DNA from 3 places in the Streptomyces sp. NPDC026659 genome. Region 2 is predicted to be linked to each of the others. Evidence: riboswitches for the same ligand, from Rfam matches in the RefSeq annotation. Region 2 holds a riboswitch; each other region holds the start of a gene.
What was found. Region 2 has a riboswitch for thiamine pyrophosphate ahead of thiC (phosphomethylpyrimidine synthase ThiC). Riboswitches for the same ligand answer to the same signal wherever they lie in the genome.
Positions count from the first base shown of each region.

Region 1: another riboswitch for thiamine pyrophosphate. It lies ahead of AB0E91_RS26260 (thiamine ABC transporter substrate-binding protein); the one in region 2 lies ahead of thiC (phosphomethylpyrimidine synthase ThiC).
Region 3: another riboswitch for thiamine pyrophosphate. It lies ahead of thiO (glycine oxidase ThiO); the one in region 2 lies ahead of thiC (phosphomethylpyrimidine synthase ThiC).

Region 1 covers NZ_JBEZXY010000011.1:197,382-207,356, reverse strand. Annotated here, with positions in the region: gene AB0E91_RS26295 (aspartate aminotransferase family protein) at 1-560, shown strand, start outside; gene AB0E91_RS26290 (ATP-binding cassette domain-containing protein) at 807-1,547, shown strand; gene AB0E91_RS26285 (hypothetical protein) at 1,529-2,797, shown strand; gene AB0E91_RS26280 (VOC family protein) at 2,875-3,282, shown strand; gene AB0E91_RS26275 (LAETG motif-containing sortase-dependent surface protein) at 3,528-4,238, shown strand; gene AB0E91_RS26270 (ABC transporter ATP-binding protein) at 4,359-5,381, opposite strand; gene AB0E91_RS26265 (iron ABC transporter permease) at 5,381-6,982, opposite strand; gene AB0E91_RS26260 (thiamine ABC transporter substrate-binding protein) at 7,039-8,130, opposite strand; TPP riboswitch at 8,213-8,320, opposite strand; gene rlmN (23S rRNA (adenine(2503)-C(2))-methyltransferase RlmN) at 8,379-9,485, opposite strand; gene AB0E91_RS26250 (hypothetical protein) at 9,815-9,975, opposite strand, start outside.
Region 2 covers NZ_JBEZXY010000003.1:188,916-198,890, forward strand. Annotated here, with positions in the region: gene AB0E91_RS09755 (cytochrome ubiquinol oxidase subunit I) at 1-975, opposite strand, end outside; gene hisC (histidinol-phosphate transaminase) at 1,230-2,309, opposite strand; gene AB0E91_RS09765 (LacI family DNA-binding transcriptional regulator) at 2,717-3,829, shown strand; gene AB0E91_RS09770 (metallophosphoesterase) at 4,064-5,128, shown strand; gene AB0E91_RS09775 (hypothetical protein) at 5,312-6,175, shown strand; gene thiC (phosphomethylpyrimidine synthase ThiC) at 6,206-8,002, opposite strand; TPP riboswitch at 7,995-8,167, opposite strand; gene AB0E91_RS09785 (YibE/F family protein) at 8,239-9,720, shown strand; gene AB0E91_RS09790 (SsgA family sporulation/cell division regulator) at 9,863-9,975, opposite strand, start outside.
Region 3 covers NZ_JBEZXY010000007.1:127,859-137,833, reverse strand. Annotated here, with positions in the region: gene AB0E91_RS19050 (class II 3-deoxy-7-phosphoheptulonate synthase) at 1-173, shown strand, start outside; gene AB0E91_RS19045 ((2Fe-2S)-binding protein) at 325-579, shown strand; gene bfr (bacterioferritin) at 590-1,093, opposite strand; gene AB0E91_RS19035 (sulfite oxidase-like oxidoreductase) at 1,291-1,923, shown strand; gene AB0E91_RS19030 (deoxyribonuclease IV) at 1,944-2,846, opposite strand; gene pknB (Stk1 family PASTA domain-containing Ser/Thr kinase) at 2,941-4,872, opposite strand; gene AB0E91_RS19020 (thiazole synthase) at 4,958-5,755, opposite strand; gene thiS (sulfur carrier protein ThiS) at 5,761-5,961, opposite strand; gene thiO (glycine oxidase ThiO) at 5,958-7,181, opposite strand; TPP riboswitch at 7,191-7,302, opposite strand; gene AB0E91_RS19005 (hypothetical protein) at 7,394-7,798, shown strand; gene AB0E91_RS19000 (FAD-dependent oxidoreductase) at 7,808-9,040, shown strand; gene AB0E91_RS18995 (Rv2175c family DNA-binding protein) at 9,184-9,549, shown strand; gene thiE (thiamine phosphate synthase) at 9,648-9,975, shown strand, end outside.

The DNA.
Region 1 (9,975 bases), on a different contig from region 2:
CCTGCGACAAGTTCGGCTACGTCCCGGACATCATCACCTGCGCCAAGGGCATGACCTCGGGCTACTCCCCGATCGGCGCGACGATCGTCTCCGACCGCATCGCCGAGCCCTTCTACAAGGGCGACAACGTCTTCCTGCACGGCTACACCTTCGGCGGCCACCCGGTCTCCGCCGCCGTCGGCCTCGCCAACCTCGACCTGTTCGAGCGCGAGGGCCTGAACCAGCACGTCCTCGACAACGAGGGCGCCTTCCGCGCGACCCTGGAGAAGCTGCACGACCTGCCGATCGTCGGCGACGTACGCGGCAACGGCTTCTTCTACGGCATCGAGCTGGTCAAGGACAAGAACACCAAGGAGTCCTTCGACGCCGACGAGATCGAGCGCATCCTCTACGGCTTCGTCTCCAAGAAGCTGTTCGAGAACGGCCTGTACTGCCGCGCCGACGACCGGGGCGACCCGGTGATCCAGCTCGCCCCGCCGCTGATCTCCGACCAGGAGACCTTCGACGAGATCGAGCAGATCCTGCGCGCCACCCTGACGGAGGCGTGGACCAAGCTCTGACCTCCCGGCTCCGGCCTTCCGGCTCCGGCCTTCCGGCTCCGGCCTCCCGCGCGGATGCCTCCGGTCGGTCGACCGGCCCCGGCCCCGGCGCCGCCCGTTCGAGTGAGAACGGCGGCCCGGGGCCGTGTGCTGTCCGGCCTCCGGCCTACGGCTCCTTACCTTGCGAGTGACCGATCGGCCCGGCGTTTCGTTCCCCCGGACGGGGGACCGCACACGGGAAAACGGATCAGAACCGAGGTGTACGCCATGGAGGCCCCGCCGGACAACGACGTGCTCTGGGCACGCTCGCTCACCTTCAGGCACCCCGACGGCTCGCCCGGTGTCGCCGGGATCTCGCTCGGTGTGCGCGAGGGCGAGATCCTCGCCGTCGGCGGCCCGCGCGGCAGCGGCAAGACCACCCTGCTGCGCTGTCTGTCCGGCCAGGTCAGGGTGCGCGACGGCGAGGTCTGGTTCAACAGCGCCCCCGTGCACACCATGGGACCGATCGCCCGCGAACGGCTGCGCCGCGACCGGTTCGGCTGGATCGACCCGGCCCCTGCCCTCGTCCCCGAGCTGAACGTCTGGGAGAACGCCGCGCTCCCCCTGATGCTGCGCGGCACCACCCGGCGCCGGGCCAAGGTGGCCGCCATGGAGTGGCTGGAGCGCCTGGACGTCGGCGAGAAGTCCCGCAAGCGCCCGCACGCGCTGCTCCACGCCGAACGCCAGCGCGTCGCCATCGCCCGCGCGCTCGCCACCGGCCCCACGGTCCTCTTCGCCGACGAGCCGACCGCCCCGCTGCACCGCGCCGACCGGGGCCATGTGCTGCGCACCCTCACCACGGCCGCCCGCTCCCACGGCATCACCGTGGTCCTCGCCACCCACGACCCCGAGACGGCGGCCCTCGCCGACCGCACCGTCTCCCTGCTCGACGGCCGGCGCGTGAAGACCGTGCATCTGCCGGACGCGGAGGAGAAGGAGGGCCGGGCCGCGTGCTCGCTCTCCGCCTGACCCGCGCGGCCCGGCCCGCCGTCCAGCTGCGCCGCCTGCTGGTGGCCGCTGCCTCGGCGGGCACCGGGTTCCTGCTGCTCGGCTCCCTCGGCTACGCGCTGGGCCACTCCGCGACCCCGGGCGCGGGCGCGCTGCGCCTGGCCTGGTGCGTGGTGCCGCTCGCCGCCACCGCGTATCTCGCGCTGGCGGTGGCCCGCGCCGACCCCGGCACCCGGCCGCGCACCGGCCTCTCGGCGGTCGGACTCGGCCCCGGCCGGCTGATGGCGATCTCGGCGCTGACCACGGCGCTCTCCTGTGTGCTGGGCTCGATGGTGGCCCTGATGTTCTTCCTGCACCTGCGCGGCGACATCACGGGGATGCCCTTCGACGGCGACGGTGCCAGGCTCCTCGCCGCCGACCAGCCGCTGCCCGTACCGGCCGCACTGACCCTGCTCCTCCTCGCCCCGGCCGTCGCCTCGCTGACGGTGGCCCTCGCCCTGCGCCCGAGCGAACGGCACTCGGGGGCGCGCTGGTACGACACGGCGCTCGGCCGCCGTCCGGCCGAGGCCCCCGAGCCCCCGGCCGACGGCGAGGCCGATGGCGAGACCACCGGTGACGCCGTCGGTGAGTCCCTCGGCGAACCCGAGGCCGTCGCCGTACCGCCCGCCCCGCGCGAGGCCCCGGCCGGTTTCCCCTGGGGTGTCGCCGCGCTTGCGGCCGGTCTCGCGGTCCAGGCGTACGCGGGCCGGGTCACGCCCGCGCCCTCGCTCGCCGCGCTGCCCGCCGAGGGCGCCGCGGTGCTGGCGGGCTGGATGCTCACCGCCCTCGGTCTCGTCCTGGCCGCGCCCGGGCTGACGTACCTCGCCGGACGCCTGCTGCAGTGCGCGCGGCCCGGCGCGCTCAGGCTGCTGGCCGGGCGGGTCCTGATGGCCGAGGCGACGCGGATCGGGCGCCCGCTCGGCGTGCTCTGCGCGGTGGCGTCGGCCGCGTTCGCGATGACCGTGCTGTACGACCGCTCCGCCCCGCCCTTCGGCCCGCTGACCCTGCTCGCCACGCTGGTGGTGGCCGGCTGCACGCTGGCCACGCTGCTGACCGCCGCCGTGGAGGCCCGCCAGACCCGCGCCGACACCAACGCCGCGCTGCTGCGCCTGGGTGCCCCGGCGACGATGCTGCGCAGTGCCGCCGCGCTGCGGGCGGGCGCCCTGCTCGCGGTGTTCGGCCCGCTGACCCTGCTGATCGCCTATCTGTCCGCGCTGCCCACAACCCGCTGAGAACACCGATGAGTTCCGGGGCCGCCCACCGTCTACACCGGCGGACACCATCGAGCACACGGACCCCGGAGGGCCCCATGTACCGTCAGATGATCTTCGTCAATCTGGTCACCGCCGACGTCCCGGCCGCGCGGAAGTTCTTCACCGGGCTGGGCTACGAGATCAACCCGCAGTTCAGCACCGACGAGTGCGCCTGTGTCGTCATCAGCGACACCATCGTGGCGATGCTCATGACGCGCGAGCACTACGCCCGCTTCACCGACAAGGAGGTCGTGGACGCACGGACCTCCAGCGAGGTGCTGCTCTGTCTGAGCGCCGAGAGCCGTGCGCGGGTGGACGAGCTGGTGGACAGGGCGATCGCGGCGGGCGGCACGGCACACGGCGAGCCGCAGGACCACGGCTTCATGTACGGCCGCGCCTTCGACGACCTGGACGGGCACACCTGGGAGGTCATGTGGATGGACCCGGCGGCGGTCCAGGGCTGAACTCCCGGCTGCGGGGCGGGTACTTGGCCAGGTGAGCGACCGGATAGGGTCGGCGCCCGAGGCGTTGAAACGTCTCGTCAGTTAATAAGAAGGTAAAGTCAACGGCTCACAGGCGTCTACGCATTGACACTCCTTATGGAGCGCTTATAAACCTGTGTGTCTCGTGGGGGTGCCGGGGCTGTGCCTCACCCCGCCCCAACTCCTCCACTACCCCCCGCAGTTCTGCACTCAGCAAAGGACAAGACTTGTCCATATCCCGCCGCAACGCACGCCGCTCCGTGCGCATCCTGGGTCTTGCCTCCGCGTCTGCCGCGCTGGTCCTGGGCGTCTCCGGCCAGGCCCTCGCGTGCAACATCAGCGAGTTCTCGGCCGAGGCCGTCTGCAACGGTGGCAAGGGCTCCATCGTCGTCACCGACAAGGACTTCTCCGGCCAGAAGGCCACCGTCACGGTGTACCTGGAGAACAACGGCGCCGACGAGAAGAAGATCGGCGAGCAGGAGGTGACCGGCACCCGGGAGGGCGCCCAGATCACCTTCGAAGAGGACTGGAAGCCCGGTGCGGTCTACCGCATCAGCGTCAACGTGCCCAAGTTCATCGCGAACAAGGACATCAAGCCCAACCTGACCACCCCGGCCACGGCGTGCGCCAAGGAGGAGACCCCCGCCCCGGGCGCGTCCGTCTCCGAGACCGCCAAGCCGTCCCCGTCGGTGACCAAGCCGGCCGAGGAGAGCGTCTCCCCGTCCGACTCGGCGTCCGAGAGCAGCGGCGCCGTGGCCCCGGCCTCCGCCGTCCCGAGCAACGCGCCGTCCGCGGCGATCGGTGACTCGAACCTCGCCGAGACCGGTGCCAACTCCAACACCGGCCTGATCGCCGGTGTCGCGGGCGCCCTCGTGGTCGTCGGCGGCGGCGCCGTGTACTTCGGCATGCGCCGCCGTGGCGCGAAGACCGGCAGCTGACGCCGGGCTTCACCCACCACCGCTTCACGACCGCGGCCCGCCCCCGAATCCACGGGGGCGGGCCGCGGTCGCGTTTCCGGACGCGTGGCGCCTCTGGCCGCGTCGCGCCTCCGGTCGCGGTCAGCCGAGGACGACCACGTCCGCCGCGTCGAACACCACGCCGGTCCCGGCCCCGGTCTCCGGCGCGTCGGCCAGCGCGCAGGCCGCCTCCAGGAGAGGCCCGCCGTCGCGGGGCCGCAGCCGCACCGACACATGGGTGCCCTTGAAGGTGCGCGCGGCCACCGTGCACGGCAGCCCCGCGTCCTCCGTCACGAGCCGGACTCCGGCGGGCCGTACGAGCAGTTCGCGGCCGCCCTGGGGCGAGCCCTCCGGCACCGGCAGCTTGCCCCACGGGGTGTCCGCGACCGCGTCGGTGACGGTCGCCGCCACCACGTTGTCGAAGCCGAGGAAGCGGGCCACGAACGCGTCGGCGGGCCGCTTCCACACCTCAAGTGGCGTACCGGACTGGGCGATCCGTCCGTCCCGCATCACCACCACCCGGTCGGCGAGGGCGAACGCCTCGCCCTGGTCGTGCGTGACGGCGAGCACGGTGGTGCCCAACCGGCCGAAGAGTTCGCGGAGTTCGACCACCAGGCGTTCGCGCAGCGAGCGGTCGAGCTGGCCGAGCGGCTCGTCCAGCATCAGCAGCCGGGGCCGGGGCGCGAGGGCCCGCGCCAGCGCGACCCGCTGTTGCTCGCCGCCGGACAGCCCGGCCACCGCCCGCCGTTCGGCGCCGGGCAGCCCGACCAGCTCCAGCAACTCGCGTACCTCAGCGTCCCGTTCGGACTTGGAGGCCCCGTGCATACGAGGTCCGAAGGCGACGTTGCCGCCCACGTCCCGCTGCGGGAAGAGCTGGTGGTCCTGGAACATCAGCCCCACACCCCGCCGGTGCGCGGGCACGTCCGCCTGGTCGCGGCCGTCGAGCAACACCCGTCCGGTGTCGAGCGGTTGGAGTCCGGCGACCGTCCTGAGCAGGGTGGACTTGCCGCTGCCGCTCGGTCCGAGCACGCACACCACCTCGTGCTCGGCCACGTCGAGGTCCACGCCGTCCAGCACGGGCCGCCCGCCGAGGCGTACGGTCGCCTCCCGAAGGCTCAGCAGCATCAGAACTCCCCCGTCCGGTCCACGCGGGCCCGCTCCAGGAGGAGCAGGGCAGCCGCGCAGACAACCATGAGAATCGTGGAAAGGGCCATCGCCTGGCCGTAGTTCAGCTCCCCGGGGCGGCTCAGCAGCCGGGCCACCGCGACGGGCAGGGTCGGATTGTCGGGGCGCGCGATGAAGACGGTCGCCCCGAACTCGCCCAGGGACACGGCGAACGCGAACCCGGCCGCGACCAGCAACGCCCGGCGCACGAGCGGCAGATCGACCTCCCGCCACACCCGCCAGGGCGAGGCCCCGAGCACGGAGGCCGCCTCCCGCAGTCGTACGTCCACCGCGCGCAGCACGGGCAGCATGGTCCGTACGACGAAGGGGGCGCCGACCAGGGCCTGGGCGAGCGGGACGAGGATCCACGACTCGCGCAGGTCCAGCGGCGGCCGGTCCAGGGCGATCAGGAAGCCGAAGCCGACGGTCACGGCGGAGACGCCGAGCGGCAGCATCAGCAGCGCGTCGAACCCGCGCACCAGCCGTCCCGCGTCCCGCCGGGCCAGCGCGGCCGCGGCAAGTCCACCGACGGCCAGGGCGATGGCGGTGGCGGCGACCGCGTACTCCAGCGAGGTCCACACCGCGTTCAGCGGCGCCGTCAGGAACGTACCGCCGTCGGCGTCGGTCAGCGCGCGGTAGTAGGCGAAGCCGGGCGCGTCCAGGGAGCGGCGGACGAGCACGGCGAGCGGCAGGACCAGGAGCAGGGCGACGGTGGCGAGGACCCCGGCGAGCAGCGCCCGCTGTCCGGCGCCGCGCGGGCGGCGGGTGGTGACCGAGGCGTCCACCAGACGCAGGGTGCTCTCGCGCCGCCGTACGGTCCAGGCGTGCACGGCGAGGATGGCGCCGACCGCCGCGAACTGGAGCAGGGTGAGAACGGCGGCGGTGGTGAGGTCGAAGACCTCGGAGGTCTGCCGGTAGATCTCCACCTCCAGGGTGGAGAAGGTGGGCCCGCCGAGGATCTGCACCACGCCGAAGGAGGTGAAGGTGAACAGGAAGACCATCAGCGCGGCGGCGGCCACGGCGGGCGCGAGCGCGGGCAGGGTGACCTGCCGCCAGGCGCGCAGCGGGGACGCGCCGAGCATCCGGGCCGCCTCCTCCTGGCGCGGATCGAGCTGGGCCCACAGGCCGCCGACGGTCCGGACGACCACGGCGTAGTTGAAGAAGACGTGCGCGAGCAGGATCGCCCAGACCGTGGTGTCCAGGCGTACGCCCCACAGCTCGTCGAGCAGTCCCCCGTGGCCGACGAGGGCCAGGAAGGCGGTGCCGACGACCACGGTCGGGAGCACGAACGGCACGGTGATGACGGCCCGCAGCACCTGTTTGCCGGGGAAGTCGAGCCGGGCGAAGACGTAGGCGGCGGGCAGCGCGATGAGCAGGGTGAGCGCGGTGGAGGCGAGCGCCTGCCAGGTGGTGAACCACAGCACATGGCGGATGTCGGGGCGGACGAGCACGTCCGCGATCCGGCCGAGGTGCCAGGTGCCGTCCGCCCTCAGGCCGCGCAGCACGATCGCGGCGACGGGCCACGCGAAGAACACCGCGAAGAACGCGGCCGGCACGGCCATGAGACCGAGCCGGGCCGCGTTCGCGCGGGTGCGCCGCGTGGCTGCCCGCCGCACGGCTACTTCAGTACGAGCGACGTCCACGAGCTGACCCACTGGTCGCGGTTGGCGGCGATCCGGCCGGGCGCCATGGTCTCCGGGTCCTTGGCGGCGGGGCCGTACTCGGTGAACTCGGCGGGGACCTTGGTGCCCTTGACCACCGGGTACACGAACATGTTCAGCGGCATGTCCTGCTGGAACTCCTTCGACAGCAGGAAGTCGAGGAACGCCTTGCCGCCCTTGGGGTTCTTCGCGTGGCCGAGCAGTCCGGCGAACTCGGTCTGGCGGAAGCAGGTGCCCTCGGAGACGCCGGTCGGGGCGGTCGTGGGCCGCTTCGTGGCGTAGATGACCTCGGCGGGCGGCGAGGAGGCGTAGGAGACGACGAGCGGACGGTCGCCGCCCGCCTTCTTCCCCTCGGAGGAGCCGGAGAACTCCTGGTAGTAGGCCTGCTCCCAGCCGTCCACGACCTTCACGCCGTTGGCCTTGAGCTTCTTCCAGTAGCCCTCCCAGCCCTTGTCGCCGTACCGGGCGGCGCTGCCGAGCAGGAAGCCGAGGCCGGGCGAGGAGGTGGAGGCGTTCTCGGTGACCAGGAGGTTCTTGTACTTCGGGTCGGCGAGGTCCGCGAAGGTCTGCGGGGGCGTGAGCTTGTGCTGGGTGAAGTACGCCTTGTCGTAGTTCACGCAGATGTCGCCGTAGTCGACGGGCGTGACGCGGTGCTTGGCGCCGTCCAGCTGGAAGGCGGCGTCGACCTGGTCGAGGCCCTTCGCGGTGTACGGCTGGAAGAGGCCGTTGTCGAGGGCGCGGGAGAGCAGGGTGTTGTCGACGCCGAACAGGACGTCGCCCTGGGGGTGGTCCTTGGTGAGGATCGCCTTGTTGACGGCCTGACCGGCGTCGCCGTCCTTGAGGACGCGGACCTTGTAGCCGGACTGCTTCTCGAAGTCCTGGATGACGCTCTTGGACGCGGCCCACGAGTCGTGGCTGACCAGGGTCACGGTCTTGGTGTCGGCGGCGTGCCCGGTGCCGGTGCCGGTGCCGGCGTGCGTGGAGCCGCACGCGGACAGCGTGACCAGGCCGAGGCCGACCGCCGCGGCCACGAGGGTCTTGGTGTGCACTGGATGTTCCTCCTGGTTCTGGCCAGGAAGAGACGCGGCCCTGCCCGGTCTCCGCGGACGGAGCCCGGGCAGGGCACAACAGCTTGAGTGGTGACCGAACTTCCTACCCAGAATGACCTGGGCGAGGTTCAGAGGGTCTGCGGCCCGATTGCCGCACTCTCAGCGCTGTGGCGCTCCCCTGTCGGAATATGCAGATGTATGACGCGTATGAAGTTATACCCGTATTACGTTATGTGGACCGGCCCAGGTTACCGCTCGGTGGCGGCGAGCTGACCACACGCCCCGTCGATCTCCTGGCCCCGGGTGTCCCGCACGGTCACCGGCACACCGTGCGCGGCGATGGCCTCCACGAACGCCTTCTCGTCCTCGGGACGGGAGGCGGTCCACTTGGAGCCGGGGGTGGGGTTCAGCGGGATCAGGTTGACGTGCACGGGCCTGCCCTTGAGCAGCCGGCCGAGCCGGTCACCACGCCACGCCTGGTCGTTGATGTCCCGGATCAGCGCGTACTCGATGGACAGCCGGCGGCCCGACTTCTCCGTGTACTCGAACCCGGCGTCCAGCACCTCGCGCACCTTCCACCGCGTGTTCACGGGGACGAGGGTGTCGCGCAGCTCGTCGTCGGGGGCGTGCAGGGAGATCGCGAGCCGGCACTTGAGGCCCTCGTCCGAGAAGCGGTGGATGGCGGGGACGAGGCCGACCGTCGACACGGTGATGCCGCGCTGAGACAGCCCGAGCCCATCAGGGGCGGGGTCGGTGAGCGCCCGGATGGCCTGGACAACCCGCTTGTAGTTGGCGAGCGGCTCACCCATGCCCATGAAGACGATGTTGGAGAGCCGAGCGGGCCCACCGGGCACTTCCCCGTCCCTGAGCGCCCGCATCCCGTCCACGATCTGGTGCACGATCTCGGCGGTGGACAGATTCCGGTCGAGCCCCGCCTGCCCCGTCGCGCAGAACGGACAGTTCATCCCGCACCCCGCCTGCGAGCTGATGCACATGGTCACCCGGTCCGGGTACCGCATCAGCACCGACTCCACGAGCGTGCCGTCGAACAGCCGCCACAGGGTCTTACGGGTGGTCCCCTGGTCCGTGGCCAGATGCCTGACCACCGACATCAGCTCCGGAAACAGCGCCTCCTGGAGCTTGGCCCGGGAACCGGCCGGTATGTCCGTCCACTCCTCGGGGTCGTGCGCGAACCGGGAGAAGTAGTGCTGCGACAGCTGCTTGGCGCGGAACGGCTTCTCCCCGGCCTCCGCGACAGCGTCCTTGCGCTCGGCAGGCGTGAGATCGGCAAGATGCCGCGGCGGCTTCTTGGCTCCGCGCGGCGCGACGAAAGTGAGTTCTCCGGGCTTGGGCATGGTGGTTCCAGTGTCGCAGATCGACTGGGGTGGCCTGCGGCTGTCGCCCACTACGACTGTCGTTGGTGGCCCAGCTGATCCGGGCCAGCGCCTGGTCACGTGATCGCCGGCTCCTCCCGCGAGCCATTTCCACCGCGACGACAGAAGCACAGGTGAGGCACGTCACTGGCCGGCGCCTGTCGCCTTCTGATCCGTAGCTCTATCCGATCCCTGGCTCTATGTGGATCGTGCGGCAGGGTCCGGCGGCGCGCACCTCTGCGTACCCCGCTTCCCCGCGAGTCCCCGCCCGTTCCCGCACGGATGGGGCACGACCACTCTTCGTCCCCCGCTCAGCCTGGGACACCTTCCAGCGGAAGGCGGTCGCGGTAGTACTCCGACTCCAACCACTCCTCCTTCACGAAGAGCGGGCGTGTCAGGAGCGCGTCCCCGACCCGCTGCTCACGCAGGAGGATTCCGAGATCGGTCAAGGAGAGCGATGCGTCAGGGGTGT
Region 2 (9,975 bases):
GTAGTCACCGGGCCCGAACCGCTGCTGCTCGGCCTTGTTCACGTCGTTGATGCCGGGCACGTAGGACGAGAAGTCGTCGTTGGCGAGGAAGGACAGCAGGCCGGGGATCTCGATGGCGACGGTGTTGTGGCCCTTCTGCACGTCGCCGTAGGCGAAGATCGAGAAGGGGGCGGGCTTCTGACCGTCCCACAGGGCCTCGGCGGCGGCCATCTTCATCGGCTGCTGCTTGAACATGACCTTGCCGAGCACGTCTCCGCTGACCGCGGTGAGCAGTCCAGCGACGACCACGGTGACCAGACCGAGGCGCAGCGAGGTCTTCATCACGCGGATGTGCCTGCGGCGGGCCAGATGGTAGGCGGCGATGCCCACCATGAAGGCGCCACCGGTCAGGAAGGCCGCGGCCAGGGTGTGGAACGCCTGGCTGAGCGCGGTGTTCTGGAAGAGCACGGCCCCGAAGTCGGTCAGCTCCGCACGGCCCTTGGCCTTGTCGATCCGGTAGCCGACGGGGTGCTGCATCCAGGAGTTGGCCGCGAGGATGAAGTACGCCGACAGGATCGTGCCGAGCGAGACCATCCATATGCAGGCCAGGTGGATCTTCTTGGGGAGCTTGTCCCAGCCGAAGATCCACAGTCCGATGAAGGTGGACTCGAAGAAGAAGGCGATCAGGGCCTCGAAGGCGAGCGGGGCGCCGAAGATGTCACCGACGAAGCGCGAGTAGGCCGACCAGTTCATGCCGAACTGGAACTCCTGCACGATGCCGGTGACGACACCCATGGCTATGTTGATCAGGAAGAGCTTGCCCCAGAACTTCGTCGCCCTGAGGTACACCTCCTTCCCCGTGCGCACCCATGCCGTCTGGAGCCCCGCGGTGAGGGCGGCCAGGGAGATCGTGAGCGGAACGAAGAGAAAGTGGTAGACGGTGGTGATGCCGAACTGCCAGCGCGCCAGGGTCTCCGGCGCCAGAGCCAGTTCCACGTCGTCACTCTCCTAACTCCACCGTGACACACGGTGGGGTTTGCCCTTTTTGTCTAGTGCATATGGGGCTATTGGGACCGCGCTTGTGAAAGCGTTCACATTCACAAGCCATTATGACGTACGCGCCTTCGATATCCGATAGGGGGTCAGCCACCAATACGACAGCCCCTCCTGGCACCGGACGCGCCAACGGCTGGGGCCCCGCACACGGCGGGGCCCACAGGAACGCTTCGGTACCGCTTACGGCGATCCGCTCAGTCCTTCTCGCGGAACGCCTCCGCCACCTTCAGGAAGATGTCGTTCGCCTCGGTCTCCCCGATCGTCACCCGGACTCCCTCGCCCGCGAACGGCCGGACCACCACACCGTGCCGCTCGCACGCCTCGGCGAACTCCGCGGTGCGCTCCCCCAGCCGCAGCCACACGAAGTTCGCCTGGCTCTCCGGCACGGTCCAGCCCTGGGCGCGCAGCGCCTCCGACACGCGCTGGCGCTCGCACACCAGCGAGCCCACCCGGCCCAGCAGTTCGTCCTCCGCCTGCAGCGAGGCGATCGCCGCCTCCTGCGCGATCTGGCTGACCCCGAACGGCACCGCCGTCTTGCGCAGCGCCGCCGCCACCGGCTCGTGGGCGATCGCGAAGCCGACCCGCAGCCCGGCGAGGCCGTACGCCTTGGAGAAGGTGCGCAGCACGCAGACGTTCGGCCGCTCCCGGTACAGCTCGACCCCGTCGGGCACCTCCGGGTCGCGGATGAACTCCCGGTACGCCTCGTCCAGCACCACCAGCACATTGGCGGGCACCCGGTCGAGGAACCGTTCCAGCTCGGCGCGCCGGACCACCGTGCCGGTCGGGTTGTTGGGGTTGCACACGAAGATCAGCCGCGTCCGGTCGGTGATCGCGTCGGCCATCGCGTCCAGGTCGTGCACATCGCCGTCCGTCAGCGGCACCCGGACCGACCGGGCACCGCTGATCTGCGTGATGATCGGGTACGCCTCGAAGGAGCGCCAGGCGTAGATCACCTCGTCGCCGGGCCCGCTGGTCGCCTGGACCAACTGCTGGGCCACGCCCACCGAGCCGGTGCCCGTGGCGATGTGGGACACCGGGACACCGAAGCGCTCGGCCAGCTCGCTCATGAGCGCGGTGCAGGCCATGTCCGGGTAGCGGTTGAACTCGGCGACGGCGGCGGTGACCCGCTCCATGACGCCGGGCAGCGGGGGATAGGGGTTCTCGTTGGAGGAGAGCTTGTAGGCGGCCTGACCGCCGACCGCGGCGGGCCTGCCCGGCTTGTAGGTGGGGATACCCTCCAGCTCGGCGCGCAGCTTGGGGCTCGTCTCGCTCACCGCAGTCCTCCTCGCGACCACCGGCGGACCGTCGATGCCGCCGGCTTCCAATACTCCTCACCTTAAGAGGATTCGGCGCGGTTGCGTACCTTCGCGACGCGGGCTCCGTCGGCCGCGCGGGGCGTCCGGACCGGGGCTCTCCCTGGGGGGCGCACCGTACGTCTGGCCGTGCGCCGGTGGCTCGCGCCGTGGCGCGCATCCCTCGTGCAGGTGAGTTGAGACCTCTTCGAAACATCGGGCAGTCGGCAGGTCCACACGCGTGGATAAGTCACGTCTCGCCATCGAATCGATCAACTACCTTGTTTTCCTATGCAGTTATGTACTGACGACCATGCAGAAACGTGCCTGTCAACGCGTGCATATGCGTCCGCACTACCCCACCGCCTGAGCCCTACTATCGGCACGCCATGACAGCAGCAGGGAAGCACCAGGTGAGCCGCGCGGAAACCTCACGACGAGGCAGCCGACCGAGCCGGGCGGGCATCAGAGACGTGGCCGCCGCCGCCGGGGTCTCCATCACGACCGTCTCCGACGCCCTCAACGGCAAGGGTCGGCTCCCGGATGCCACCCGGCGCCATGTCCGCGAGGTGGCCGACCGGCTGGGCTATCGCCCGTCGGCCGCCGCCCGCACCCTCCGTACGGGCAAGTCCGGCCTCATCGGCCTGACCGTGACCACGTACGGGGATGAACCTTTCACCTTCACCGAGTTCGCGTACTTCGCCGAGATGGCCCGGGCGGCCACCTCCGCCGCGCTCGCCCGTGGCTACGCGCTCGTCATCCTCCCGGCCACCTCGCGCCACGACGTGTGGTCCAACGTGGCCCTCGACGGCACGGTCGTCATCGACCCCTCCGACCAGGACCCGGTCGTCAGCGAACTGGTCCGGCAGGGCTTACCGGTCGTCTCCGACGGCCGCCCGGCGGGATCGCTCCCCGTCACCGCCTGGGTCGACAACGACCACGAGGCCGCCGTCCTCGGCATCCTCGACCATCTCGCCGCCGCGGGCGCCCGCCGGATCGGCCTGCTCACCGGCACCACGACGGACACGTACACCCATCTGTCGACCACCGCCTATCTGCGCTGGTGCGAGCGCGTCGGCCAGGACCCGGTGTACGAGGCGTACCCGGCACACGACCCGTGCGCGGGCGCCGTCGCCGCCGACCGGCTCCTCGCCCGCCCCGACCGGCCGGACGCCGTCTACGGCCTCTTCGACCCCAACGGCACCGACCTCCTGGCCGCCGCCCGCCGCTACGGCCTGCGCGTCCCCGACGACCTGCTGCTGGTGTGCTGCAGCGAGTCCACGGTGTACGCGACCACCGAGCCGCCCATCACCACCCTCTCCCTCAAGCCCCGCCGCATCGGCACGGCCGTGGTCCAGCTCCTCATCGACGCCATCGAGGGAGTCGACTCCGACCACCCGGTCGAACAGGTCATACCGACGGAACTGATCGTGCGCACCTCGTCGCAGCGGCGCCCCCCGCGGACGACGGTGAGCCCGCCCCGAACGCCGGAGAAGGGGTAGCCGGTCCTCGGCGTGGCCCGGCCGACCCGCCCGGCGGGCCCACGCCGACAACCGGTCGAACTCATGCCCAATCGGCGTGAAAGCCACGATGAACTGGCGTCTTGTTCGGATTCACCACCCCTGGGTCGTCACATGGCGCGACGCTCATTCCTATGATGGGCCCACGACACCGCGGGCCGCTGCGACCAGGCAGTCCGAAGCGGTGCAGCTGCGGCGCGATGGTGGAGGGGTCTGATGACTCAGGGGGCCGGTCAGGGGACCGAGGTGGAGCGCACGGAGACGGTGCGCGACTTCCGGGTGCCCGCGTACGTCCATGAGACCGGTCCGTATCCGCATCCCGGCAACGTGGTCCCGGCCGACGAGGACTTCCCCGACGGCTACACGCCCACCCAGCGCGACCTGCCCGTCATCCAGCGCGGCGACACCATCCAGCTCCCCGTCGACCCGGACGCCGCGCACGCGCCCCGGGAGAACGCGGGCCCCGGCCCGCTGTACGTCGTCGGCGACGTCCACGGCTATCTGGACGAGCTGCTCGCCGCCCTGCGCGAGCAGGGACTGATCGACGACGCGGGCCAGTGGTGCGCGGGCACCGCCCGGCTCTGGTTCCTCGGCGACTTCACCGACCGGGGTCCGGACGGCATCGGCGTGATCGACCTGGTGATGCGGCTGTCCGCCGAGGCGGCCGCCGCCGGCGGCTACTGCAAGGCCCTCATGGGCAACCACGAACTGCTGCTCCTGGGCGCCAAGCGGTTCGGCGACACCCCGGTCCACTCCAGCGCGGGCACGGCCACCTTCCAGGCCGCCTGGCTGCTCAACGGCGGCCAGAAGACCGACATGGACCGCCTCCAGGACCACCATCTCCAGTGGATGGCACGCCTCGACGCCGTCGAGTCGGCCGACGGCTATCTGCTGCTCCACTCGGACACCACCGCCTATCTCGACTACGGCGACTCGATCGAGGCCGTCAACGACACGGTCCGCGAGACCCTGACGCGCAACAGCGTGGACGAGGTCTGGGACCTGTTCCGCAAGTTCACCAAGCGCTTCTCGTTCCGCGACGAGGGCGGCGCGGACGCCGTGCGCTCCCTTCTCGATACGTACGGCGGCACCCGGGTCGTTCACGGCCACAGCCCCATTCCTTATCTGCTCGGCCATGTCGGCTCCGAGGAGGACGAGGAGGACAGCCGCCCGCACGTCGAGGGACCGCACGTCTACGCCGAGGGACTCGCCATCGCCATGGACGGCGGCGTGACCATGGCCGGAAAGCTGCTGGTCCGGCAACTCCCCCTGGACGCCTGAGGGTTGGGCCGACTAAACCGGTCCGGGTCGGCCGGACACCGGACCGGGCCTCAATTTCCGACAACCCCCTGTCACCTTGAGCCTTGACGGCTCTACCATCGGTTTATCCGTAGCAGGCTCCCCTCCGTTTCTGCCCGACGGCTCGCCGCCATGCGAGCCCCCAGCCCTACGGAGCATCGGGGGATGCACATGAACAGCGTTCCGCAGCACCTGCTGAACGAGGACCGCCAGGAATTCGAGCGGCTCCTCGATGAGGCGCTGCGCTCCGCGCCACAACGCCCGGAACTGTCCGCCATGGGTCAGCGGCTCAACCCCGAACAACTGCGCACCATGGCGCTGGGCGCCATCGTGCTCATCACGGCCGCCGCGGCCACCGAGTACCAGCACTACGTGAAGGTCCGCGAGGAACTGCGCCACCCGGCGCCGTCCCCCGAATCCCAGGCCGAGGCCGGTTCCGCCGACCCGGGCCCGGGCACGCTGGGCCTCGCCGCGACGACGCTCGGGGAGGCAGCCGAGACCGCCGGTGCGGGCGCGATCGCGGTGATAGCCGTGCTCGCACCCGTCCTCGCCGGGACCGCGGCCGCCATATTCCTGCTCGTCGGTTACCTCCTGAAGGTGCTGGTCCCCGGTCAGGCCTTCGCCCGGACCCTGATAGCGGCGGGCTGGGTCTTCGGCGCCGTGACCGCCGCCGCGATCCTGGTCGCCGCCGTGGGGCTGCTGCTCACCGCCCTGCGCAACAAGGCGACCGCCGAGGCGGGTGCCTACGACGAGGCCGACCGGGCGGTGGCCGAGGCCAGAGCCGCCTGGCGGGACGCCCTGCTGGAGCGCGGCATCCTGCCCTTCCTCAGGGAGGCCCTGGACCGGCCGGGCGCGGTGACCCCGTACCCGGCCCAGCCCGCCGCCCCGACCGGAAGGATGCCGCGCCTGGGCTACGACCGCCCCGGCTTCAGCAGCCCGCACGACGGACCGGTCTCCGACCGGCCGCGCTTCTCCAGCCCGGACTACACGAGCCCCGACTTCGGCGGACCCGAGCATCAGCCGGAGTAGACGCCGGCCGTCCCCGGCGTCACCCGGCTGTCACTCGGCGATGGGCAGATAGACCCGGTTGCCCGTGGCCGCGAACTCCTCGGCCTTGCGCGCCATGCCCTCCTCGATCTCGGCCTTGCTGCCGCCGTGTTCGCGCCGGATGTCCTGCGAGATCTTCATGCTGCAGAACTTCGGCCCGCACATGGAGCAGAAGTGAGCCGTCTTGGCGGGCTCGGCGGGCAGCGTCTCGTCGTGGAACTCCCGTGCCGTGTCCGGGTCCAGGGCGAGGTTGAACTGGTCCTCCCACCGGAACTCGAAGCGGGCGTCGGACAGCGCGTCGTCCCACTCCTGCGCGCCGGGATGCCCCTTGGCGAGGTCCGCCGCGTGGGCGGCGATCTTGTAGGTGATGACGCCGGTCTTCACGTCGTCCCGGTTGGGCAGGCCCAGGTGCTCCTTGGGCGTGACGTAGCAGAGCATCGCCGTCCCCCACCAGGCGATCATCGCCGCGCCGATACCGGAGGTGATGTGGTCGTACGCCGGGGCGATGTCGGTGGTCAGCGGGCCGAGCGTATAGAACGGGGCTTCATCGCAGATCTCCTGCTGAAGGTCGATGTTCTCTTTGATCTTGTGCATCGGGACGTGACCGGGGCCCTCGATCATCGTCTGTACGTGGAAACGCCTGGCGATGCGGTTGAGTTCCCCGAGCGTGCGCAATTCCGCGAACTGCGCCTCGTCGTTGGCGTCCGCGATGGAACCGGGCCGCAGACCGTCGCCCAGCGAGTAGGTGACGTCGTAGGCGGCGAGGATCTCGCAGAGCTCCTCGAAGTTCTCGTACAGGAACGACTCCTTGTGGTGCGCCAGGCACCAGGCCGCCATGATCGAGCCGCCGCGCGAGACGATGCCGGTCTTGCGGTTCGCCGTCAGCGGGACGTACGGCAGCCGCACGCCCGCGTGGACCGTCATGTAGTCCACACCCTGCTCGGCCTGCTCGATCACGGTGTCCTTGTAGATCTCCCAGGTCAGTTCCTCGGCCCTGCCGTCCACCTTCTCCAGGGCCTGGTAGAGCGGCACCGTGCCGATCGGCACGGGGGAGTTGCGCAGCACCCACTCGCGCGTGGTGTGGATGTTGCGGCCGGTGGAGAGATCCATGACCGTGTCGGCGCCCCAGCGGGTCGCCCAGGTCATCTTCTCCACCTCCTCCTCGATGGAGGACGTGACGGCGGAGTTGCCGATGTTGGCGTTGACCTTCACCAGGAACCGCTTGCCGATGATCATCGGCTCGATCTCGGGGTGGTTGACGTTGGCCGGCAGCACCGCGCGACCGGCGGCGATCTCCTCGCGGACCACCTCCGGAGAAACGTTCTCGCGGAGGGCCACGAACTCCATCTCGGGCGTGATCTCGCCCCGCACCGCGTACGCGAGCTGGGTGACCGCGCCACCGTCACGGCTCCGGCGCGGCAGCCGCGGGCGTCCGGGGAAGACCGCGTCCAGGTTCCGCAGCCCGCCGCGCGGCGAGGTGTGCTTGATTCCGTCGTCCTCGGGCCGGACGGGACGACCGGCGTACTCCTCGGTGTCGCCCCGGGCGACGATCCAGTTCTCCCGCAGCGGGGTCAGACCCCGTCGGACATCGGTGGGGACGGCGGGGTCGGTGTACGGACCCGACGTGTCGTAGAGCGTGACCGACCGCCCGTTGGTCAGGTGCACCTGACGGACCGGCACATGCACATCGGGGCGCGAGCCCGCGATGTACGCCTTGTGCCAGCCGTTGGACTTCCCGGCCTCCGCGTCCGGCGACCCGTTCGTCGCGTTCTGCGTGGAGGCAGGCGTGCGTGCGTCCTTGTTGGTCATGAGACCTACTCCCTACGCCGGCATTACCCGGTAACAGGTTCGGCGGTCGACGCAGCGATTTCCGTCCGCAGATGGTCCGGTGGAACCACGTTCCACGTGAAACATCGCGAAGACGGAGGTCAGCGCCCTCTCAGCCCGGTGCTCCGAGCTCCCGCGTGTGCAAAGGTGCCTCCACGCTAGCGCCCCTTGTGACGTGAAGGACAGTGGGCCTCGGTCGTTCTTGCAATGATCGGACGGTGACCACGACACATCAGCCTCCCTACCCACCGCCCGGGCCGCCCCATCGGCACGGCCCCGGACAGGGCGACGGCCCCGGCCGAGGGGGCGGACAGGGCTCCGGCGGTGGCCCCGGAGACGCGCACGGGCACCACTCCGGCTCCGGCGACGGCCAGGAACCGGACCACGGTCACGGCCATCACGGTCACGGCCACTCGCACAGCCATGGCCCCGCGGCCCCGGTGTCCCGGCATCTGCGCAAGGTCATCGCGGCGATCCTCATCCCGTTCACGGCCGCCGTCGTGGTCGGACTCGTGGTGCTCTGGCCCGGCGGCGCCCCGCCGCACGAGCGCTCCGGGGTCGGCTTCGACCGCCAGACCCAGCAGGCCACGGTCACCCGGGTCCTGTCGGTGAGCTGCAAGTCCGTGAACGCCTCGGGCGGTTCGTCCCTCGGCGACAACGCCTCCTCCGGAGCGGGCTCGGCGGCCCAGGAGGGGAAGCGGGACTGCAAGAAGGCGACGGTCCGGGTCGACACCGGGAAGGACCGGGGCCGCACCTTCACCGAGATCGTCCAGCCCGACCAGACACGGCAGTTGCACCAGGGCGAGCAGGTCGTGGTCGCCTACGAGCCCTCGGCACCCAAGGATCTGCAGTACGCGGTCACCGACGTGAACCGGCAGTTCCCCATGGCGCTGCTCGCCGGGATCTTCGCGGTCGCCGTCGTGGTGGTGGGCCGGCTGCGCGGCGTCATGGCGCTGGTCGCGCTGGCCGTCAGCTTCCTGGTGCTGACCATGTTCATCCTCCCCGCGATACTCCAGGGGTCGAATCCCCTGCTGGTGGCCGTGGTCGGATCGAGCGCGATCATGCTGATCGCGCTCTACATGTGCCATGGGCTGTCCGCCCGGACATCGGTCGCGGTGCTCGGCACGCTCGTCTCGCTGATGCTGATCGGCTTCCTCGGCTCGCAGTTCATCGGCTGGGCCGCGCTCACCGGCAACACGGACGACAGCACGGGGCTGATCCACGGGCTCTACCCCTCGATCGACATGAGCGGCCTTCTGCTGGCCGGCGTCATCATCGGTTCGCTCGGTGTGCTGGACGACGTGACGGTGACCCAGACCTCGGCCGTCTGGGAGCTGCACGAGGCCAACCCCTCGATGGGCTGGCGGGGGCTGTACCGGGCGGGCATCCGCATCGGCCGCGACCACATCGCCTCCGTGGTCAACACCCTCGTCCTCGCCTACGCGGGCGCCGCGCTCCCCCTGCTGCTGCTGTTCTCGATCGCGCAGAGCAGCGTGAGCACCGTGGCCACCAGCGAACTGGTGGCGGAGGAGATCGTGCGCACGCTGGTCGGCTCCATCGGCCTGGTCGCCTCGGTGCCGGTCACCACGGCCCTCGCCGCCCTGGTGGTCTCGGCCGACCGGCCCGAACCGGGCAACCCTGCCCCGGCGGCCGTGGCGGCAGCGGCACGCGGCGGGCGAGGGCGGCGCCGGAGGCGGTGAGAGAGCGGGTCACGCACTGGGGGACGGTCATCGGGGGATGGACGCCGGGGAACCGGCAAAGGGCCGCACGAGCCCCGCAGAAGCGTTTCTGCAAGGTTCGTGCGGCCCTTTGTGTGCGAACGGCCCACCGCCCCCCGTGGTTTCAGCCGGCGCTCTGCTCCTCGGCCAGGATGCGGTCCAACGCCTCGTCGAGGTGGGCGTCGAAATCGGCCAGCGCTCCCTCCTGACCGAGCGGGACCAGCTTGTCCGTACGGT
Region 3 (9,975 bases), on a different contig from region 2:
GCATCCACGTGGAGCTGACCGGCGACGACGTCACCGAGTGCGTGGGCGGCGGCGACGAGATCTTCGTCGACGACCTCCACCAGCGCTACGAGACGGCCTGCGACCCCCGGCTGAACCGCAGCCAGTCGCTGGACCTCGCCTTCCTCGTCGCGGAGATGTACCGGGACCAGTGAGGCCGAAGTGGCCTGAAGCGTGAAGTAGGGCGCGGATCACACGAGATCCGCGCCCTTCCGCTTTCCCGGCCCCCGGTCACTGGGTTAGGTTAGGTTTGCCTCACCGAGATACGGGATGGCGCATACGGCGTTCTCGTCGGAGGTGAACCGGGTGTACGTCTGCAGTTGCTTCGGCATCACCGAGCAGCAGGTCGAGCAGCACGCCCGGGACGGCGCCTGCACCCCGCGTCAGATCGCCTCGGCCTGCAAGGCGGGCACCGACTGCGGCGGCTGTGTCCGCCGTATCCAGGCCCTGCTCGGCCGGGGCGCCTGCCCGCGCCGCGAGCAGATCGCCCAGCGGCCCCCGGTGCTGGTCACCGCGGCCGCCCCCGAGGCCCTGCCGCCGCGGCTGGACGACGCCGCCTGACCCCCGGTCCTCAGTGGGTGCCCGGACCCGACGCGTCCGGCTGGCTCTGCTCGATCGTGGTGGACAGATACAGCGCCTCGCCCAGCTTGTCGATCAGGTCCAGCTGGGTCTCCAGATAGTCGATGTGGTGCTCCTCGTCGGCCAGGATCGCCTCGAAGACGTTCGCCGACGTGATGTCACCCTTGGCGCGCATGATCTCCACGCCCCGGCGCAGCCGGTCGATGGCCTCGACCTCGATCTGCCGGTCCGCCTGGAACATCTCCGTCACGGTCTGCCCGACCGAGACATGGAAGAGCCGCTGGTAGTTGGGCAGGCCGTCCAGCAGCAGAATGCGGTCGGTCAGGACCTCCGCGTGCCGCATCTCGTCGAAGGACTCGGCCCGGGTGTACTGGGCGAGCTTCGGCCACCCCTTGTGGTCCTGGAGCTTGGCGTGCAGGAAGTACTGGTTGATCGCGGTGAGCTCGGCGGTGAGCTGCTCGTTGAGCAGTTCGATGACCTCGGGGTCGCCTTGCATCGGGTGGGGCTCCTTCCGGGCAATCCTGGCTGATGGTGCCGCATGATTCCATCGGTGCCCGAAGTCGTCCAGTAAGTACATGCTTAGTGGTTTCTGTCCGCATTGCCTCAGGGATGTCCGGGGAGCGCTCTGGGAGCGGCCTGGGGGCGGTCATGGGGTGGTCCGATGCACTCCGTCCGGTCTGTCAGGATGGAGGCATGGGTCATCCGGTGGAACGTGCGTCCGGAGCACGCGCAGAGACAGAACTTCCGCCGGGGCAGCGGCTCCAGCGCGGCTGGCCGGTCACCCACTACGGACCGGTGCCGAAGTTCCGGCCCGAGCGCTGGGACCTCCAGGTCTTCGGCGCCACCGCCGACGGCGGCAAGCGCGCCTGGTCCCACGAGGAGTTCACGGCCCTGCCGTACGCCACGGTCGTGGCCGACCTGCACTGCGTCACCAAGTTCAGCATGCTCGGCGCCGAATGGGGCGGGGTGCCCGCCCGCGCGGTCCTCGACCTGGCACCGCCCGCGCCCGAGGTCACCCATGTGATGGTGTGGGCGGAATACGGCTTCAGCGCCAATCTGCGCCTCGCGGACTTCGCTTCCGACCACACGGTCTTCGCCACCCACAAGGACGGCGAACTCCTCACCGCCGAGCACGGCTTCCCGGCCCGCCTGATCGTCCCGCACCTGTACGCCTGGAAGGGCCCCAAGTGGGTGCGCGGCGTGGAGTACCTGACCGCCGACCGGCGCGGCTTCTGGGAGCAGCGCGGCTACCACAACATCGGCGACCCGTGGCGGGAGCAGCGCTACACCTACCAGGAGCAGCCGGGGGACGGCCCCGAACTCTGAGCACCGCCCCCCGAGGGCCCTCAGCCGTCGCGCAGCCGCTTCAGCCGGGCCACGTCCGCCGCGTGGCCCTCCTTGCCGCCCGGGGTCTCGATGACCAGCGGCACGCCCGCCGTCGCCGGGTGGTTCAGCAGGACGCGGAACGGCTCCTCGCCGATGTGCCCGGCGCCGATGTTCTCGTGCCGGTCCTTGTGCGCGCCCGCCACGTCCTTGGAGTCGTTGGCGTGGATCAGCTTCAGCCGCCCCTCGCCCACGGTGTCCACCAGAAGGTCCAGGGTCTGCCGCATCCCGTCGGGCCCGGTCAGGTCGTGCCCGGCGGCGAAGATGTGACAGGTGTCCAGGCAGACGCCGAGCTTCGGATGGGCGTCCAGCGCCTCGAAGTACGGCCCGAAGTCCCAGGTGCGCGAGCACAGCGAGGCCCCCTGCCCGGCCGTCGACTCCAGGAGCAGGAACGGGTCGTCGTCGTGGGTCAGCTCGTCCAGGAGCGGCAGCATGTGCTCCCGCACCTGCTTCAGCGCCACCTCGCGGGCCCGGCCGCCCGTCGCGCTGCCGGTGTGCACGACGACCCCGAGCGCGCCGATCTCCCGGCCGCGCCGCAGCGAGTGCCGCAGCGACTCCACGGACTTCTCGACGGTGGCCTCGGTGTGCGAGCCGAAGTTGATCAGGTACGGGGCGTGGACGTACGCCGGGACCGACTCCGCCGCGCACGCCTGCCGGAACGCCTCGTCCTGCTTCGGGTTCCCGGCGGGCGTGGCCCAGCCGCGCGGGTTGGCGACGAAGACCTGCACGGTCTCCGCCTTCAGCTCACGGGCGTAGGAAAGCCCGGTCGCGTGCAGTCCGCCGGCCACCGGCACATGGCCGCCGACGGGGTTGCGCAGCGCGCCGGTGAGGGATGCGGTCTCGGGGGAGGGGGCCTGGCTCGTCACCCGTTCAGGGTGTCACGCCGGCCCCGCCCGCCGGACCGCCGAGGGCGGTGAGACCGGTCACCGGACGGGACCGGTCTCAAGGATGAGCCGCTGGTCAGCGGATCGTCAGGGTGATCGTCGAGCCCTTGGGCGCCCGGTCGCCGCCGTCCACGGACTGCTCGCGCACCTTGTCGCCGAACAGACCGAGCAGCCCCCGGTCCTCCTCGACCTGGAACCCGGCCCCCTCCAGCGTCTTCTTCGCGCTGTCCACGTCCTGCCCGGTCACGTCCGGGACCTCAACCATCTCGGGGCCCTTGGACAGGGTCAGCGTCACGGCGTCGCCCTCGGCGGCGGTGCCCTCGGCCGGTGTCTGGGAGACCACCTGGTCCTTGTCGTAGTCGGACGAGTACACCCGCTCGGGGGCGACCTTCACCTTCAGGCCCGAGTCGGTCAGATCCTGGGTGGCGTCGTCCAGGTTCTCGCCGGTGACGTCCGGGATGTCCACCTGGCGGCCCTTGCTGACGACCAGCGCGATCGCGGAGCCCGCGTGCCGCTCGATGCCCGCGCCCGGGGTCGTGGAGATCACCGAGCCGCGCTCGACCTCGTCGCTGAACTCCCGGGTCACCATGCCCGGTTCCAGACCGGACGACTTCAGCTGCTGGCGGGCCTGGGCCAGGGTACGGCCGGAAAGGTCCGGCACCGCCACGGTCTGCGGGCCCAGCGAGATCGTCAGGCTCACCGAGCCGTGGTCGCGGATACGGGCGCCGGGGGAGGGGTCGGAGCCGATGACCTGGCCCCGCTCCACGGTGTCGCTGTAGGAGCGGCGGACCTTGCCGACATCCAGACCGGCCGACTCGATCCGCTTCTTGGCCTGCGCCTCGGTGCGCGACAGCAGCGACGGGACCTTGGTGAACTGGCCCGCGTTGACGTACCAGACGCCCGCGCCGACGAACAGCACCACGAGGGCGGCGACCAGCGCGAGCACCCCGCGCCGGGGCCGGGCGGCAGTGCGCCGGGGCGGCAGGGCGTCGGCACCGAGACGGGCCGTGTACTGCACGTCACCGCCGCCCGGGCCGCCGTCCGGCTCGTTCACCGGCAGCGGGCGGGGCACGGTCAGCGAGCGCGGGATCACGCTCGTACGGTCCTCGGCGTTGTCGTGCCCGGCCGTGAGCGCGCCCGGCGGCTCGGTGTCGAGCTGCTCCCCGGTGAGCGCGGAGCGCACCCGGAGCACCTCGCCGAGCAGCGCGGCCGCGTCGGCGGGGCGCCCGGCGGGCGTGCGCGCGGTCGCGACGGCCACCAGCGCGTCCAGCTCGGGCGCGAGCCCGGGGACCAGCGCCGAGGGCGGGGGCACGTCCTCGTTCAGGTGCTGGTAGATCACCTGGGCGGGGGAGTCCCCGGAGTGCGGCTTGGTGCCGGTCAGCATCTCGTAGAGCACGACACCGCACGCGTACACGTCCACGCGCGGATCGGCGGCGCCCCGCTCGATCTGCTCCGGGGCCAGATACGAGACGGTGCCGAGCACGGCGCCCGTCGTGCTGGTCACGGTGTCCACCGAGCGCACCAGGCCGAAGTCGGCGACCTTGACCCGGCCGTCGTCCCCTATCAGCACGTTCTCGGGCTTCATGTCCCGGTGCACGAAACCGGCCCGGTGCGCGGCGCCGAGCGCGGCGAGCACCGGCTCCAGGATGTCGAGGGCGGCCCGCGGTCGCAGCGCCCCGCGCTCACGCAGCACGTCCCGCAGGGTGCACCCGGCGACGTACTCCATCGCCAGATAGACGTACGACCGGTCGGTGCCCTGGTCGAAGACCTGCACCACGTTGGGGTGGGAGAGCCGGGCGACCGACTTGGCCTCCCGGATGAAGCGCTCCACGAACGCCCCGTCGGCGGCCAGCGCCGGGTGCATCACCTTGACGGCGAGCACCCGGTCCAGGCGCGTGTCCAGGGCCCGGTAGACCGTGGCCATCCCGCCGACGGCGATCCGCGCGTCGACGCGATAGCGGCCGTCGAGCACCTGCCCGACAAGGGGGTCCTGAAGCGTTGCATCCACGCGAAGGAGTCTACGAGGGACGACCGGCACTCCCCTCCCGGGAGAGGCCGCCGGGACGGATTGCGGCAGAGCTGTGACGAGGCACTCAGCCGAACGCGGGGCGCTCGGGGTCCAGGTGCGCGCGCCCCTCGACCGGCGAGGACGCCTCGGCGAAGTGCCTGCGCGGGATGCGTCCCGCCAGCCGCGCGAGCCGTCCGGCCAGCACCGCGTGCCGCATCGCGGCCGCCATGGTCGCCGGTTCCTGCGCCCGGGTGACGGCCGAGGCCAGCATCACGCCCGCGCACCCCAGCTCCATCGCCAGCGCCACGTCCGAGGCCGTACCCGCCCCCGCGTCCAGGATCACCGGCACGCGCGCGTGCTCGACGATCAGCTGGAAGTTGTGCGGGTTGCGGATGCCGAGCCCGGAGCCGATGGGCGAGCCCAGCGGCATGACGGCCGCGCAGCCCACGTCCTCCAGCTTCCGGGCGAGCACCGGGTCGTCGTTGGTGTACGGCAGGACGGTGAAGCCGTCGTCCACCAGCGTCTCGGCCGCCTCCAGGGTCTCCACCGGGTCCGGCAGCAGGGTCCGCTCGTCCGCGATGACCTCCAGCTTCACCAGGTCGGTGCCGAGCGCCTCGCGGGCCAGGCGGGCGGTGAGCACGGCCTCTCCGGCGGTGTAGCAGCCCGCCGTGTTCGGCAGCACGCGTACGTTCAGCTTCTCCAGCACGGAGAGGACCGAGCCGTGGGTGCCCGGGTCGACGCGGCGCATCGCGACCGTGGTCAGCTCGGTGCCGGAGGCGGTCAGGGCGCGCTCCAGGACGTCCAGGCTGGGGGCTCCGCCGGTGCCCATGATCAGCCGGGAGTTCAGGGTCAGATCGCCGATGACCAGGGGGTCGTCGCTCATTTTTTTCAGCCTCCCTGCACGGCGGTCAGCACCTCGACCCGGTCGCCCTCGGTCAGGCCGGTCTCGGCCCAGCGGGTGCGCGGGACGACGGTCTCGTTGAGGGCGGCGGCCACTCCGGAGGGGGCCGGGGTCAGGGTCCGCACCAGGACGTCGAGCGCGGTGCCGGGGGCCACCTCGCGGGGCTCCCCGTTGACGGAGATGTTCATGCGGAGTGCTCCAGGGTGGTGGGTACGGCCTCTGCGGACGCGGCGGAGGTGAACCGGGCCGGGGTGAACGGGCGCGCGGCCTCCGGCGGCTCGGCCCCGGTCAGCAGGTCCGCCATGACGTCACCGGTGACGGGCGTGAGCAGCACGCCGTTGCGGTGGTGGCCGGTGGCGAGGAGCAGCCCCTCCAGGCCGGAGGGGCCGAGCAGCGGGGCGTTGTCGGGGGAGCCGGGGCGCAGTCCGGCGCCGGTCTCGGTGAGCGGCAGCTCGGTGATCCCGGGCACCAGCTCATGGGCGTCGCGCAGCAGCTCGTACACGCCGCCCGCCGTGACCGTGGTGTCCCAGCCCTGCTCCTCGGTGGTGGCGCCGACGACCAGCTCGCCGTTCTCGCGGGGCACCAGATACACATGGCCGCCGCGCACCACGGCCCGCACGGTGCGGCTCAGGAACGGCGCGTACCGGGGCGGCACGGTCAGCCGCAGCACCTGGCCCTTGACCGGACGCACCGGCGGCAGCACCTCCTCGGGGACCCCGGTGAGCCGTCCGCTCGTGCTGCCGCCCGCGAGGACCACCCGGGGGGCGCGCAGTACGGCGCCGTCCTCGCCGGTGACCCCGACGGCGCGCCCACCGGCCGTGTCGAGCCGCGCGGCCCAGGTCCGGTGGAACAGCACCCCGGCCCGCTCGCAGGCCAGCACGAGGGCCGTGGCGAGCCGTCTCGGGTCGATCTGGTGGTCCCCGTCCACGCGGAGCCCGCCGCGCACGCCCGGCGCCAGCATCGGCTCCAGACGGCGGCACTCGCGCCCGGTCAGCCACTCCGACTCCAGGCCCGAGCGGAGCTGGAGGGCATGCAGTTCGCGCAGGTGGGCGCGGTCGTCGGCGTCCAGCGCGACCGCGAGGGTGCCGCAGCGGCGGTAGCCGAGGCCGAGCCCGGTCGCCTCCGTCAGCTCGGCGGCGAAGTCCGGGTAGCGGCGGGCCGACTCCAGGTTGAGGGCGAGCAGCGCCTCCTCGCCGTAGTGCAGCTCCGTGACGGCGGCGAGCATCCCCGCCGCGACCCGCGCGGCCCCGCCGCCGGGCTCGGGGTCCACCACCGTGACGGCGAGCCCGCGCTGCGCGGCCCGCCACGCCGTGACCAGGCCGATGATCCCGCCGCCGACCACGAGCACGTCGCTCGCGCCCGCCCCGCCGGGGTTCCCGCGGCCGTGTGCACCGGGTTTTCCGGACATACGTGCGTGCATGGGCGTCCAGCCCCTCCCTTCGCCGGCATGACCCGGATCAGGTTCGTACGGTCGGAGGCCGCCAGCCTCCCTCTCAGCCCGGTGCGTCCGGGCTCCCGCGAGTGCTTCTACCGTGGCCACCCTAGCCCTCGGCGCACGCCGGGGGGAAAGCGCGTCACCGGCACGCGTCTCGCCGAAAACCCGACAAAGGAGCCCCGCTCATGGCCCGTTCCCTCGACGGACTCGTCCTCGCCCCCGTCGCGGACCAGTCGCCAGGACAGGTCGGCACCCGTACCCGGTTCACGTACCACGAGCGGGACGGCGGGATCTGGGCCGAGTACGCGGGCGGCGACGTGGTGCGCGGCCATCTGGTCGGCACTCGCGACGGTGACCGGCTCGACTTCCGGTACGTGCAGCTCCGGCGGGACGGCACCACCGCCTCCGGGCACTGTGTGTCCCGCGTCGTGGAGCTGGCGGACGGGCGCGTGCGCCTGGAGGAGACCTGGGAGTGGGAGTCGCGGCCGGGCTCGGGGACGAGCGTCGTCGAGGAGGTCGCGGACCGGGCCCGGGACTCTCCGGGGCTTCCCCCGGCTGACGGGTCGTCAGGTGTCGGGGTCGCCGTCTAAGGTGGCCGGGTGAGCGAGCAGACAGCACGGGAGAGCGCGGCGGACGGGCGGCGCGTGGTCGTCGTCGGGGCGGGCATGGCCGGGGTGCAGACCGCGGTCGCCCTGCGCGAGCAGGGCTTCGCCGGGACCATCACCCTGATCGGCGCCGAGCCGCACAAACCGTACGACCGGCCGCCGCTGTCCAAGGGCCTGCTCCTCGGCAAGGCCGAGGACTCCGCCTTCGACGTGGACTTCGCCTCGCTCGGCATCGACCTCAGGCTCGGCGTCGAGGCGCTCGGCGTACGCCCCGCCGACCACGAGCTGGACACCGTCGCGGGCCCCGTCCCGTACGACGCGCTGGTCCTCGCCACCGGCGCCGAACCGGTCCGGCTGCCCGGCACGGACGACGCGCCCGACGTGCATCTGCTGCGCACCCTCGACGACGCCGAACGGCTGCGCCCGGTCCTCGCCGCGCGGCACGACGTCGTGGTGGTGGGCGCGGGCTGGATCGGCGCCGAGTTCGCCACCGCCGCCCGCGAGGCGGGCTGCGCGGTCACCGTCGTGGAGGCCGCCGACCGCCCGCTCGCCGAGGCGCTGCCCGAGGAGGCCGCCGCCCCGATGGCCGACTGGTACGCGTCGGCGGGCGTCGAGCTGCGCACCGGCGCGCGCGTGGAGCGCGTCGAGCCCGGCGCGGTGGTGCTCTCCGACGGCTCGCGGCTGCCCGCCGGGGCCGTCGTGGTCGGCATCGGCGCCCGTCCCGCCACCGCGTGGCTGGCCGGTTCGGACATCGACCTGGGCACGTACGGCGAGGTCCTGGCCGACGACCGGCTGCGCACCTCGGCCGAGGACGTGTACGCGGTCGGCGACTGCGTCTCGTTCCCCTCGGCCCGCTACGGCGAGCGGCTGCTCGTCCACCACTGGGACAACGCCCTCCAGGGCCCCCGCACGGTCGCCGCCGACATCCTCGAGGCCGGGACGGCGCCCTACGACCCGGTGCCGTACTTCTGGTCGGAGCAGTTCGGCCGGTTCGTGCAGTACGCGGGCCACCACGCGGCCGCCGACCGCACGGTCTGGCGCGGTGAGCCGGGGGACGCGGCCTGGACGCTGTGCTGGCTGCGCGAGGACCGGCTGATCGCCCTGCTGGCCGTCGGCCGGCCGCGCGATCTCGCCCAGGGGCGACGGCTGATCGAGTCGGGGCGCACGCTCGACGCGGGCGTCCTGGCGGACCCGGCGCGGCCGCTGAAGGAGGCGGTGGCGGGGTAGTCCCGGCCCGCTGAAGCCGACGCCGGCGGGGGTGGTCCCGGCCCGGGGAGGGGCGGTCGGGGTGGCCCCGGCCGGGCTTTGGGGCGACCCGGGCGGACCGTCCTGGTTTCCTCCCGTCGGCAGAGGATGGCAGGCTTGGTCCTGTGACCGAGATTGAAGCGAAGATCGATGCTCTCGTCCCCGCCTGGCTCACCCTCCCCGACATCGCCGAACAGCTCGGCGTCGAGGTGACGCGTGTGCGGCAGCTGGTCAAGGAAGGCCAGATCATCGCCGTACGCCGTGGTGAGAACCGGGCGCTGCACGTCCCCGCCGCCTTCATCGACGGGGACAAGGTCGTCAAGGGCCTGACCGGCACCTTGACGCTCCTGCGGGACGACGGCTTCACGGTCGAAGAAATGATCGAATGGCTGTTCACCCCCGACCCCTCCCTGCCGGGCACCCCCGCCCAGGCCCTGAGCGAGAACCGCGGCACGGAGGTGAAGCGCCGGGCCCAGGCGCTCGCCGTCTGACCCACCGCACCGCCTCGACGGACGGCGTACCGGCCGATGCCCGTACGCCGTCCGCACCCACGCGCCCGTATCACTGATCGACTCCGGGGGACCACCAGATGTCCGACACCGCCCGCACCCGCCTCGCCGACGCCCGGCTCTACCTCTGCACGGACGCCCGCACCCGGCAGGGCGACCTCGCCGAGTTCCTGGACGCGGTCCTCGCGGGCGGGGTCGACATCGTGCAGCTGCGCGACAAGGGCATGGAGGCCGCCGAGGAGCTGGCCCACCTGGAGGTCTTCGCCGACGCCTGCGCCCGGCACGGCAAGCTGCTCGCGGTCAACGACCGCGCCGACGTGGCCCACGCGGCCCGCGCCGACGTGCTCCACCTCGGCCAGGGCGACCTGCCGGTGACGGCCGCGCGCGCGATCCTCGGCGACGACGTGC